Regions from separate parts of the Kluyvera sp. STS39-E genome, predicted to be linked through region 3. Evidence: predicted binding sites of a transcription regulator. Region 3 holds the regulator's gene; each other region holds the start of a gene.
The links. Region 3 encodes CRP, which controls carbon source genes, mostly activating them, when cyclic AMP is high. Its sites were predicted from a motif close to ATGTGANNNNNNTCACAT; they were not measured.
Positions count from the first base shown of each region.

Region 1: the regulator CRP is predicted to act here: its motif matches at 1,374-1,391, upstream of AB4K05_RS21195 (6-phosphofructokinase).
Region 2: the regulator CRP is predicted to act here: its motif matches at 1,567-1,584, upstream of garD (galactarate dehydratase).

Region 1 is NZ_JBFQGA010000011.1:37,025-41,510, forward strand. Features, by position in the region: gene fdhD (formate dehydrogenase accessory sulfurtransferase FdhD) at 41-790, shown strand; gene AB4K05_RS21190 (DUF1471 domain-containing protein) at 919-1,131, shown strand; gene AB4K05_RS21195 (6-phosphofructokinase) at 1,522-2,502, shown strand; gene AB4K05_RS21200 (PTS sugar transporter subunit IIB) at 2,514-2,828, shown strand; gene AB4K05_RS21205 (PTS sugar transporter subunit IIC) at 2,821-4,188, shown strand; gene AB4K05_RS21210 (ketose-bisphosphate aldolase) at 4,175-4,486, shown strand, end outside.
Region 2 is NZ_JBFQGA010000001.1:135,392-139,877, reverse strand. Features, by position in the region: gene AB4K05_RS00670 (MFS transporter) at 1-1,294, opposite strand, end outside; gene garD (galactarate dehydratase) at 1,698-3,269, shown strand; gene AB4K05_RS00660 (sugar kinase) at 3,371-4,324, opposite strand; gene AB4K05_RS00655 (DeoR/GlpR family DNA-binding transcription regulator) at 4,335-4,486, opposite strand, start outside.
Region 3 is NZ_JBFQGA010000005.1:22,380-26,865, forward strand. Features, by position in the region: gene AB4K05_RS11885 (phosphoribulokinase) at 1-301, shown strand, start outside; gene AB4K05_RS11890 (OsmC family protein) at 418-822, opposite strand; gene crp (cAMP-activated global transcriptional regulator CRP) at 1,127-1,759, shown strand; gene AB4K05_RS11900 (YccS/YhfK family putative transporter) at 1,813-3,867, shown strand; gene AB4K05_RS11905 (fimbrial protein) at 4,368-4,486, shown strand, end outside.

The sequences.
Region 1 (4,486 bases), on a different contig from region 3:
TGGCGCGGCCGAGCGTTCTGTCTTCAGAAGGCCACAGATTATGCAACCTACCCAGGACATTCTTGCTGAAGAAGTTCCCGTTGCCTTGGTCTACAACGGCATTTCCCACGTCGTGATGATGGCGACGCCGAAAGATCTGGAAGCCTTCGCCATCGGGTTCTCATTATCGGAAGGAATTATTGAACATCCCCGGGAAATTTTCGGGATGGAAGTCGTTCCTGCTTGTAATGGGATGGAGGTGCGTATTGAGCTGTCCAGCCGCCGCTTTATGGGGCTTAAAGAGCGCCGTCGCGCGCTGGCCGGACGTACGGGCTGTGGCGTTTGTGGCGTTGAACAGCTTAACGATATTGGTAAACCCATCAAACCGCTTCCATTTAGCCAGACCTTCGATCTGGCCTATCTCGATCGTGCGCTAAGACACTTAGACGATGTCCAGCCGGTTGGCCGTGAAACCGGCTGTACCCATGCGGCGGCCTGGATTATGCCAACGGGCGAGCTGGTGGGTGGCCATGAAGATGTCGGTCGCCATGTCGCGCTCGATAAACTGTTGGGGCACCGGGCAAAAGAAGGGGCGCTGTGGCAAGAGGGGGCGGCATTAGTTTCCAGTCGTGCCAGCTATGAAATGGTGCAGAAATCCGCCATGTGCGGCGTCGAAATTCTGTTTGCTGTCTCTGCCGCCACGACGTTGGCAGTCGAAGTTGCTGAACGCTGCAACCTGACGCTGGTAGGCTTTTGCAAGCCGGGGCGGGCAACGATTTATACACATCCGCAGCGTTTAATTGGTGGTTGATTGTTGTTCAATTATTTTAACCGATTTAAGCAAATCCTTCCGCTTTTAGTTGATGAAGATGTGACCTATTATTTATCACATCAAGGCGACATGCCTTATCTAAACAACTAAGTGAAAGGGTTTATATCATGAAAAGCATCAAAACTTTTGTCGCAGTTATCGCTCTGGCTACTTCTTTCGGTTCTTTCGCAGCACAAACCGTGACCGCAACGGCTTCGACCATCGACGGTGCAGAAGCGAAAATTGCCGCTCAAGCTGAACAGGCTGGTGCAAGCTCTTATAAAATAACCCAGGCTTATGCCGGTAACCGCGTGCACATGACCGCTGAACTGAGCAAATAAGCGGTAAGCAACTGTTGAAAGAGCGCCCTCGGGGCGCTTTTTTCGTTTCTGCCCAAACCTCCCCTAAGCATCTCTCCCTTCTTAAGCTAAAAATATGTGTTAATGCTCACGTTTTTGCATTTCCACTAAACAGCGATAAATCCTAAATACCATTTGTTTATTTGCGGATATTTATCCATAAAATAACTTCCTGATAATTAAAGTATTTAATTAAGAAATGTCGTTTAAATCTCATTTTATAAATGAGATTTAAATCACAAAAATGACTGCTTATTAATGCCTGTCAATATTAGGTCTGGCTTAAATTATCGCCATTATGTGATCTTCGTTGCAAATAGAGACCTTGAAGTCAGGGAAAAATGCTTTCACGGAAACAGGTGAGGGCAGAAGATGAAAATCGGTATTGTCATTAGCGGCGGAGATGTCTCCGGAATAAATAATTTTATATTTCAGGTCGCAAGACTCGCCGGCGCACAGATCACGCTATTTAACGGTGGCATACCCGGTTTATTAGAGAAAAATCACCGAGAGGTTTCTTGGTCAGACTTAGTCGATTTTTCAATTTCTTCGATTCCAATTATTACTTCCGGGCGCACGGCGCGAAATTTACAGCGAAGTGAATATGAAACCATTGCGCGAAAAATAAAATCGTTACGCATTGACGTACTCATTATGGCTGGGGGTGATGGCAGTCTGCAATTTTTGAATACACTCAGCGAGTTTGATATTAACTGCTTTGGCGTCGGTATGACGATCGACAATGATGTTTATGGCAGTGACTATACAATTGGTTTTTCAACCGCCTGTGAGCAAATTATCAAAGAGGTTTCGCGCTTAAGAAATACCGGCAGAGCGCTTCCCGGACGTGTGTTTATGGCGGAAATCTTGGGCGGGTATTGCGGCGAGCTAACGTTGCAATCAGCGATAAAATCAAATGCTGATATCGCACTGATTCCAGAAGCGCAGATCCCTCTGGAGAATTTGGCAGAACGCGTGAAGCAAAAACTAGCCAGCCAGAACAGCGTCGTTATTCTGTGCTCAGAAGGCTACACCCGCGAGTATTCACCGGGCTTCCAGGGCGCTATTGATACGATGATAAAGCAACTCGAACCGCGTATTGGTGTACGTATTCGCAAAACTATTATTGGTTATGGCTTACGTAATGGCGACCCGACCTGCGAGGAAATTTACCAAGGCACGATTATGGCGAATGAAGTGGTCCGCTGTATTCAGTCTGGTATGAAAAATAAAGCTGTTATTATTAATTCAAGCAATAAACCTATTCCGATTGATTTAGTCAGTATGAAAAAACGTCTGGTTGATACCGACGGACATTATTATAAACTTGCCAAACAACTCAATATTATTTGAGGAGACCCTACATGCTGAAAATTCTCTGCGTATGTGGCTGCGGCCTCGGCTCAAGCTTTGCGATTGAAATGACCGCGAAGGCCGTTTTAAAAAAACTGGAAATTCCTGCGCATATTGAACACACCACAGTGTCTGAGGCTGGGGCATTTAAATCTGACATGATTCTGACGCAAAAAACTTTTGCCGATATTCTGACAGCCGATGCCAGCGAAGAAGAAATAAAACGTGTGGTGATATTAAATAAGCTGACGGACAAAGATGAGATAGAACAAAAAATTGTCGCATTCTTAAATGAACGTAATTTACAGGTAGCCGACTATGAATAGTTTCGTTGAGTTTATCGTCAAAGATTTGCTCGGCCAAGCTTCAATACTCATCGCCTTTATTGCGATGTTGGGGCTTATCTTACAGAAAAAGTCGCTGGGTAAAACGGCCGAGGGCACATTTAAAACCCTGCTCGGTTTTTTAATCATGATGGCCGGCATCAACATCATTGTGGCGACGCTAACGTTCCTGAATGACATCTTCACCCAGGGCTTTGGCATGAAGGGCTACATTACCGATGTGGCGGCGATTGCCGGTTTAGCCAACCGTGAGTTGGGATCTGAGGTGGCGCTGACCCTGCTGGTAATTTTTGCCGTCAACATCATCATCGCTCGGCTGACGCCACTGAAATATATCTTCCTGACCGGGCAGGCGCTGCTGTGGATGGCGACTATCGGTGCGGTTATCGGCTATAAGGCCGGGTTGACCGGACTGCCGCTGATTTTGACCGGCGGGATCTTCGGTGGCGTGATGGCGGTACTGATGCCCGCCCTGGCGCAACCGGTGGTGCGGCGCATTACCGGCTCGGATGACGTTGCGCTGGGACACTTCTGCACCATTGGTTACTTGGTGCAGGCGGCTGTCGCCAAAGTGGTCGGTAAAGGCTCCCGCTCTACAGAAGATCTTGAATTACCGGATAATTTCAAGTTTTTGCAGGATACCTATCTCGCTATGGCGGTAGTGATGGTGCCGATGTACCTCATCCCGGCGCTGGCGGCAGGCCCGGCGTATATCGGCCAATTCTCTAACGGCGTTAACTACCTGATGTACGCCTTTATGCAATCCATCCAGTTTGTGGCCGGGGTCTTCGTCCTTTATAGCGGCGTGCGACTGCTGCTCAATGAGTTAGTGCCCGCGTTTCGCGGTATTGCAATGCGTATTGTTCCTGATGCCAAGCCAGCTCTGGACTGCCCGGTATTGTTCCCTTATGCGCCGAACGCGGTGATTGTCGGCTTCCTAGCGACCACGGTGGGTTCGATTATCGGCATGCTGGTCTTCCCGATGTTTGGTTTGGCGATGATTCTGCCCGGCCTGCTGACTAACTTCTTTGCGGGTGGCACGGCAGGCGTATTCGGAAATGCGCTGGGAGGTCGTCGCGGGGCGATGATCGGCGGCGTGGTGCACGGGCTGTTTATCACTTTCCTGCCTGCCATTTTGGTGCCGATGCTTGAAAGTTACGGTTTTACAGGCGTGACGTTCAGCGATTCGGATGTGATTAGTTCTGGGCTGGTATTAGGCCACGCCTTCCAAAATAACTGGTTATTTGTCGCGTTGTTTATTGTCTTTGTCGCCGCACTGGCATGGTTTGTAAACGGTAAATCAACTAAGCCGAAAGGGGAAAACGTTCATGAGTCTGTATAACTTCAACGATATTCTGAATATCGCCCAGCAAAGAAATTTTAAAGCCATCGGATCGTTTAATTTGCACTGTATTGAAATGCTGCCCGCTTTTTTCAAAGCCGCGCAGCAGAGTAATAGCCCGTTAATGATTCAAATCTCCACCGGGACGGCGGAATATTTAGGCTATCGTTTATTGGTGGATGCGGTGAGTTCGCTGGCAGAAAGTGAAAATGTGCCAACCTGCTTGCATCTGGATCACTGCTCGGATATCAGCGCAATTGAAACGGCGATGAATGCCGGATTTTCATCGGTGATGTAT
Region 2 (4,486 bases), on a different contig from region 3:
AGCAAACCATCATCATCAGCGCAGAGCAGCCTACAAAAATCAGTGCGCCATTAAAGGAGTGCAGCTCGCTGACGATATAGCCAATCACCAGCGGCGTAACGATTGAAGCAACGTTGCCGAACACGTTAAACACCCCGCCGCACAGGCCTACAATCTCTTTGGGCGCCACATCAGAGATAACTGGCCAGCCCAGAGCACCAAAACCTTTACCAAAGAACGCCAGTGCCATTAATGCCACCACCAGCGCCGTGTTATCGGTGTAATTACACAGAATAATCGTTGAGGCCAACAGCATGCCCAGCACGATTGGCAGTTTACGGGCAAAGGTCAGCGTACAGCCGCGGCGGATCAGGTAGTCAGAGAACAGCCCGCCCAGCACGCCGCCGGCAAAACCGCACAGTGCAGGAATCGACGCCACCATCCCGACTTTCAGAATCGACATGCCTTTATCCTGCACCAAGTAAATGGGGAACCAGGTGAGGAAGAACCAGGTGATGGTATTTAAGAAGTACTGGCCGAAGAAGATACCTAACATCATACGGCTACTGAGCAGCTGCTTGATGTAATCGAGCTTCGGACCCTTCGCCGCATCGCTGCCCGGCTTTTTATGGTCCATATCAACCACTGCGCCATTATCCGCAATGAATTTCAGCTCTTCTTTGCTCATCCGCGGATGGTCGGTTGGGTTGTGCACGAACTTCACCCATAAGCCGGTCAGCACGAAGCCAATCGCACCCATGACCGTAAAGACATGCTCCCAGCCCCACGCAAAGGTTAACCAGCCCAGCAGCGGCGAGAACAACGCGAGCGAGAAATACTGTGCAGAGTTAAAGATGGCCGATGCCGTGCCGCGCTCTTTGGTTGGGAACCAGGCCGCCACGATGCGGGCGTTAGCCGGGAAGGACGGTGCTTCTGAAAAGCCCAGCATAAAGCGCATGAAGAACATTGAGACGCCGGCCCACGCCAGCGGGAAAAAGCCAATAAAGCCCTGCAGGAAAGTAAACAGCGACCAGAAGAACAGGCTGTAGGTATAAACTTTCTTCGAGCCAAATTTATCCAGCAGCCAGCCACCGGGGATCTGCATGAGCAAGTAAGCCCAACCAAATGCAGAGAAGATATACCCCATTGAAATCGCGCTAAGATCCAGCTCCTTCGCGACGGATGTCCCGGCAATAGACAGCGTTGCACGGTCTGCATAGTTAACCGCTGTCACCATAAAAATAATGAATAAAATTAAATATCGGGTAGGCATACCCTTTTTTGACTCAGCCACATCAGCAGTATCGTGTATCATTTTATTATCCTCGGGTACAGGACACCTTAATTTTATTATTTTTTATTAAGGTGTATTTCGCTGACTATTTATTAACAACAATAATCTCAGAAAAAAATCAGATACCATGAAATCGAGATTCAGTATAATCAGGATGCCCCCTAGGCACATTGTGCAGACATCCAATTTACATGCTTATAAAATTCATTAAATTGATCATATGCACATAACACTGGGCGCTAATGCACAAATTCAACGATTGATGCCCTTGCCCCGCCTAGCATCGCGATGATGGGTGATCTACGTCACATTTTTAAAGCTAAACTCCTGACATTCTTTATTTCATCTTCACAGTACTTTTATTTCCTATAACCAGAAGCGAAGTACTTATATACCTTATTCTTTTGCTGGAGAATGCTGGACAATGGCTAACATTGAAATCAGACAAGAGTCGCCGACTGCCTTTTATATAAAAGTGCATGCAACCGATAATGTTGCAATTATTGTCAACGATAACGGATTAAAAGCGGGCACGCTTTTTCCTGATGGTCTGGAATTAATCGAACATATTCCCCAGGGCCATAAAGTCGCATTGGTGGATATTCCCCATAATGGCGAAATTATTCGCTACGGCGAAATCATTGGCTACGCGGTTCGCGACATCGCCAAAGGCAGTTGGATCGACGAATCCACCGTCTCCCTGCCAAAAGCACCACCACTCAATACGCTGCCGTTGGCGACCAAAGTCCCTGAGTCGCTGCCAGCGCTTGAGGGCTATACCTTTGAAGGCTACCGCAATGCGGACGGAAGCGTGGGAACGAAAAACCTGCTGGGCATTTCCACCAGCGTGCACTGCGTCGCGGGGGTGGTCGATTATGTAGTTAAAATCATTGAGCGCGACCTGCTGCCAAAATACCCGAACGTCGACGGCGTGGTTGGTCTAAACCACTTGTACGGCTGCGGTGTGGCGATCAACGCCCCGGCAGCCATTGTGCCCATCCGTACCATCCACAATATCGCGCTGAACCCAAACTTCGGCGGCGAGGTGATGGTGGTGGGTCTTGGCTGTGAGAAGCTGCAGCCGGAACGCCTGCTAGCAGGCACCGAGGATGTGCAGAGCATCCCGGTCGACAGCGCCAGCATCGTGCGTCTGCAAGATGAGCAGCACGTCGGATTTAAATCGATGGTCGAGGACATTCTTCTCGTCGCTGAACGCCACTTGGCAAAGCTCAACCAGCGTCAGCGCGAAACCTGCCCGGCTTCCGAACTGGTCGTAGGAATGCAGTGTGGCGGCAGCGATGCCTTCTCCGGCGTGACCGCCAACCCTGCGGTGGGATATGCCTCAGACCTGCTGGTACGTTGCGGTGCCACCGTGATGTTCTCAGAAGTCACCGAGGTCCGTGACGCCATCCACCTGCTAACGCCGCGTGCCATCAATGAGGAAGTGGGTAAACGGCTGCTTGAAGAGATGGCTTGGTACGATAACTATCTCGAGATGGGACAAACCGACCGCAGCGCTAACCCCTCTCCAGGTAACAAAAAAGGCGGGCTGGCTAATGTCGTCGAAAAAGCGCTCGGCTCAATTGCAAAATCAGGTAAGAGCGCGATTGTCGAGGTGCTGTCACCCGGTCAACGCCCCACCAAACGCGGTTTGATTTACGCCGCCACGCCTGCCAGCGACTTTGTTTGCGGCACCCAGCAGGTGGCATCGGGGATCACCGTGCAGGTTTTCACCACTGGTCGCGGTACGCCTTACGGCCTGATGGCGGTGCCCGTTATCAAGATGGCCACCCGCACCGAGCTTGCCAACCGCTGGTTTGACTTAATGGATATCAACGCCGGAACCATCGCCACCGGCGAAGAGACGATTGAAGACGTAGGACTGAAACTGTTCCTCTTTATTCTCGACGTGGCGAGCGGACGTAAGAAAACATTCTCGGATCAGTGGGGGCTGCATAACCAGCTGGCCGTCTTTAACCCGGCTCCGGTGACCTGATAGCCACAGATTGCTCTCTACCTATTTATCGGGCCTACAAATCAGAAAGTAACGATGACGTTGTAGGCCCGGTAAACCTGCGCCACCGGGCAATGTCCACTTTAAGCGGCTTGGTGGTGTGCGAGGAAAGCGGCGATTTGTGCGCGTGTCGAAGTGCCTTCCATTGGGCCACGCTGCGCAATAGCCAGTGAGCCGCTGGCATTGGCCCACTTCAGCGCTTCTGGTGGCAACATGCCGGATAAAAACAGGCTAACAAACGTCGCACCGAAACAGTCACCCGCGCCGGTTGGGTCTACCACCGGGACATTAAAGCCCGCAACATGATGAGTTTCCTCTCCGCTAAAGTAGCTCGCGCCACGCGGCCCACGCTTGATCACCACATGTTTTACGCCGCGTTTAAGCAACTTGTCGACTAAGACCTGCTCATCGCGACCGCGATTGAGGCCGAAGTAATCCAGTTCGCCATCGCTAGGTAAAAAGATATCCGTGTAATCCAAAATATACTCAAAGGCTTGAGACATCTCGGGAATATTAAGCATCTCTTTACGAATATTCGGGTCAAACGACACCGTGCCATTTCGTGATTTCACATTTTCAATCGCCTTTCGCATGGCGTCTATAATGCGGAACGAGAACAGCGACGATCCCATGATATGGAAGTGATTGCACTGGTTTAGCAGCGCCTCGTCGATGTGGTCAGCCGTCAACAGACCGCACGCGCTGTTGGGCATATTGAAAATGAAATCACGTTGAGCCTGATTGCGGTAGCTGACAAAAGCGCTGCCGGTCGTTGCCTTTGGTAACATCGCGATGCCGTTGACGTTGACGCCATCTTTTTCCAGTCGCGCAATGTTCATCTCGCCGAAAGCGTCGCTGCCCACACAGCTAAATAAGACCGACCCGAAGCCTAATTTCGCCACCTGATCGGCAAAAATAGCCGGAGCGCCGCTAGGATATGGCCCCCAAAACTCTCCCGGCCGCGAGAATCCCTGATTTTCTTCCTTGGCGAGGAACTCCACCAACAGCTCGCCGATGGTACATATAGTCACGTTCATCACCGCTCCTTCACTTCACTTTTTGCATCGCAGGATTGAGCCATGTCAGGCATTCATTGTTGGTATAGCTGTTGGTAAGCCCTGCCGCGAGAAATCGTGCATGGTATTCAGCTGCCACAACCTGCGGCGTTACGATGCCGCTGACCTGCTGTAACTCGGCCA
Region 3 (4,486 bases):
AGACTACATCAACTTCATTACGCCGCAGTTCTCCCGCACCCATATCAACTTCCAGCGCGTTCCTACGGTCGACACCTCAAACCCGTTCGCCGCGAAAAGCATTCCATCCCTTGATGAAAGTTTCGTGGTGATTCATTTCCGGAATCTAGAAGGGATCGATTACCCCTGGCTGCTGGCTATGCTGCAGGGCTCGTTCATTTCACATATGAACACGCTGGTGGTTCCTGGCGGGAAGATGGGGCTGGCGATGGAGCTCATTATGACGCCGCTGGTGCAGCGTCTGATGGAAGGTCGCAACTAAACCTTAAGCCTGATAACGCTTCGCTTATCAGGCCTACAGGATATTGCGGAACGTGTAGGTCGGGTAAGGCGCAGCCGCCACCCAACAGTAGCGCGGCGTACGCCCTTGTTAAGGCTTTACCCTTCAATCACTTCGTAAGAGTGGGTAATGTTCACCGCTTTTTCCAGCATCAGCGCCACGGAGCAGTATTTTTCAGCAGAGAGATCGACCGCGCGGGATACCGCGGCGTCTTTGAGCTCTTTGCCGGTCACAATGAAGTGCAGGTTGATATGAGTAAACAGGCGCGGTGCTTCTTCACGGCGTTCGGAGGTCAGCTTCACTTCACAGTCGGTCACGTTATAGCGACCCTTTTGCAAAATCGACACGACATCAATTGCGCTACAGCCACCCGCGGCCATCAGCACGACTTCCATTGGGCTTGGCGCTTTATCACCGGAGTTGCCATCCATCAAAATCTGGTGGCCTGAAGCGGACTCACCGAGGAAGGTTAACCCTTCAACCCATTTCACACGTGCTTGCATATTTTTTAACTCCAAGGTTGCAAATTTCTTCTCAGATTACGCGTACATAACAATTCTCGCAATGGAAGGCGATCGTCGTCATGCTGAAGCGAGACACCAGGAGACACGCGGCTAAAGCTATGCTAAAACAGTCAGGATGCTACGGTAATACATAAACGTACTGCAAGTATGCAGAGGACATCACATTACAGGCTGCGGCACGACTCGACAGCCGACTTCCCAGGTAACGGGAAGGATACTATTGCAACCAGTGGCTGCAATGTTTTTGCCGCTGGGAAGAGCTTATAACAGAGGATAACCGCGCATGGTGCTTGGCAAACCGCAAACAGACCCGACTCTCGAATGGTTCTTGTCTCATTGCCATATTCATAAGTACCCATCGAAGAGCACGCTGATTCACCAAGGTGAAAAGGCAGAGACGCTGTATTACATCGTAAAAGGCTCAGTGGCAGTACTCATCAAGGACGAAGAAGGCAAAGAGATGATCCTCTCTTACCTCAACCAGGGCGATTTTATCGGCGAGTTAGGCCTGTTTGAAGAAGGCCAAGAACGCAGCGCATGGGTACGTGCAAAAACCGCTTGTGAAGTTGCTGAAATCTCTTATAAAAAATTCCGTCAGCTGATTCAGGTTAACCCAGACATCCTGATGCGCCTTTCTTCGCAAATGGCTCGTCGTCTGCAGATCACCTCTGAAAAAGTTGGCAACTTGGCCTTCCTGGACGTGACCGGACGTATCGCCCAGACCCTGCTGAATCTGGCTAAACAGCCGGACGCAATGACCCACCCAGACGGTATGCAGATTAAAATCACCCGTCAGGAAATCGGTCAGATTGTAGGTTGTTCCCGCGAAACCGTGGGCCGCATCCTGAAAATGCTGGAAGATCAAAACCTGATCTCCGCACACGGCAAAACCATTGTCGTTTACGGTACCCGCTGATCCCGCATAAACGGCATATTGTCTGAACAGTATGCCGTTTTTATCTATCCCTTATGTGGCGCAGGCTGATTTACCATCCGGAAGTCAACTATGCACTGCGGCAAACGCTGGTGTTATGTTTGCCGGTCGCCATTGGCCTTCTCTTCGGGCATCTTCAGCAAGGTCTCTTGTTCTCTCTGGTTCCAGCCTGCTGCAATATCGCCGGTCTCGACACGCCGCATAAACGCTTTTTTAAGCGTCTGACCATCGGCGGTTGCCTGTTTGCTGGATGTAGCCTTGCCGTACAGTTGCTGTTGGCACGTGACATCCCGCTGCCTTTAATACTGACCTGTCTTGCACTGCTCCTCGGCGTCACGGCGGAGATTAGCGCACTGCACGGGCGACTATTGCCGGCATCGCTCATTGCCTCAATCTTTACCCTAAGCCTCGCGGGCAATATGCCAATCTGGCAACCGCTGCTGCTCTACGCGCTGGGCACGCTATGGTATGGCTTATTCAACTGGTGGTGGTTTTGGATGTGGCGGGAACAGCCGCTGCGCGAATCGTTAAGCCTGCTTTATCGCCAGCTTGCCGACTACTGTGAAGCCAAATATAGCCTGCTGACCCAGCATACCGATCCGAATACCGCCCTGCCCCCGCTGTTGAACCGTCAGCAGAAAGTGGTGGATTTAATTTCCCAATGTTACCAGCAGCTACACATGCTGGCAGCCAATCAGCATAACGACTACAAGCGCCTGCTGCGCGCCTTCCAGGTTGGCTTGGATTTGCAAGAACATATCTCCGTCAGCCTGCACCAGCCAGAAGAGGTGCAAAAACTGGTTGAACGTAGCCATGCTGAAGCGGTGATCCGCTGGAACGCACAAACCGTCGCCGCCCGCCTGCGTGTTCTGGCGGACGATATTCTCTACCATCGCTATCCCAGCCGCTTCACGATGGAAAAACAGATAGGCGCACTGGATAAGATTGCCCACCAGCACCCGGATAACCCGGTAGGACAATTCTGCGCTTGGCACTTCAGCCGCATTGCTAAAGTACTGCGCGGGCAACGTCCCCTCTATCCGCGTAACCTGATGGCGGATAAAGAGCGTCGACTGCCGCTGTTCCCGGCGCTGAAAAGCTATCTGTCGCTGAAATCACCGGCGCTGCGCAACGCCGCTCGTCTGAGCGTGATGCTCAGCATCGCCAGTCTGATGGGAGTAGCGCTACATTTACCCAAGCCATATTGGATCTTGATGACGGTCCTGCTAGTCACGCAAAACGGCTACGGCGCGACGCGGGTACGTATTTTCCACCGTGCGGCAGGCACGCTCGCCGGCCTTGTTATCGCCGCCATCGCTCTGCACTTCCATACACCGCAGGGATTGGCGCTTTCCGGCATGTTAATCATTACCCTCGGTAGTTATCTGATTATTCGCCGTAACTACGGCTGGGCGACCGTGGGATTCACCGTTACCGCGGTATATACGCTGCAAATACTGACGCTCAACGGGGAACAATTTATCGTGGCCCGCTTTATCGATACCATCATCGGCTGCCTGATTGCCTTCGGCGGGATGCTATGGTTGTGGCCACAGTGGCAAAGCGGCCAGCTCAGGCAAAACGCTCAGGCGGCACTGGAGGCCGATCAGGAAGCGATTCGTCTGATCCTAAGCCCCGACCCGCAGGCGCCAAAGCTTGCTTACTTACGCATGCGCGTAAATCAGGCGCACAACACGCTATTCAACACGCTCAATCAGGCAATGCAGGAGCCGGGGTTTAACTCGCGCTATCTGGAAGACATGAAGCTGTGGGTGACCCACAGTCAGTTTATCGTCGAACATATCAACGCCATGACCACGCTGGCACGTGAACACGAAATGCTAACGCCCAATCTGGCGCAACAGTATCTGGAGTCATGTGAAATTGGGCTTCAGCGCTGTCAGCAGCGTCTGGAGTATGATGAGGCGGGGAGCAGCGGCGAGACTAACATTATGGAGTCGCCGGACGCGCTGTCCCACGGGCCGTTAAGCACCATGGAACAGCATCTCCAGCGTATTCTGGGACATCTAAACACCATGCACACCATTTCGTCGGTGGCTTGGCGCCAGCGTCCACGGCACCGGATTTAATACATTCATCATTTTTTGAATATTATAATTATCATTTACTTTCTGTATGTAGGTGAATGAACGTAACCGACACATCTGGAAATTAAATCATCAAGGGAATGTATATTTACAAGCAAAAACATTCATCTGGTATGTTTCTTATGTAAAAAGCAATCAAAGGCACTTTGTAAATTGATATATTCCCGCACAAAATAAAAAAAATCAAAATCATCATAGTCTCAAATAATTATTAATAGAAATCACCTACACACCCGAAAAGTCCGATTGCAGACATAAAAATAAAAACAATAAAAATAAGCTTATTTTTCATAGCATGAGCGAATTACAAAATCCAATTCATTTGTTTTTTATCACACAACAATGATTTCAATCAAATCATCACTACTCAACACAATAAATAGCCATGTAGTAGATAAGTCGAAACATTGCTATTTTCATGCCTTAAATGTCAAAATATTAAGAATTAAATTGTTTACAATTAATTATTAAAAGGTCATGCAATGAAAAAAACACTGCTAAGCGCGACTCTCGTAATGGGTTTACTTTCTATGAATTCCATACAGGCAAGTAATAACATTACTTTCAATGGTAAAATTACAAGTAGCACCTGTACACCAAC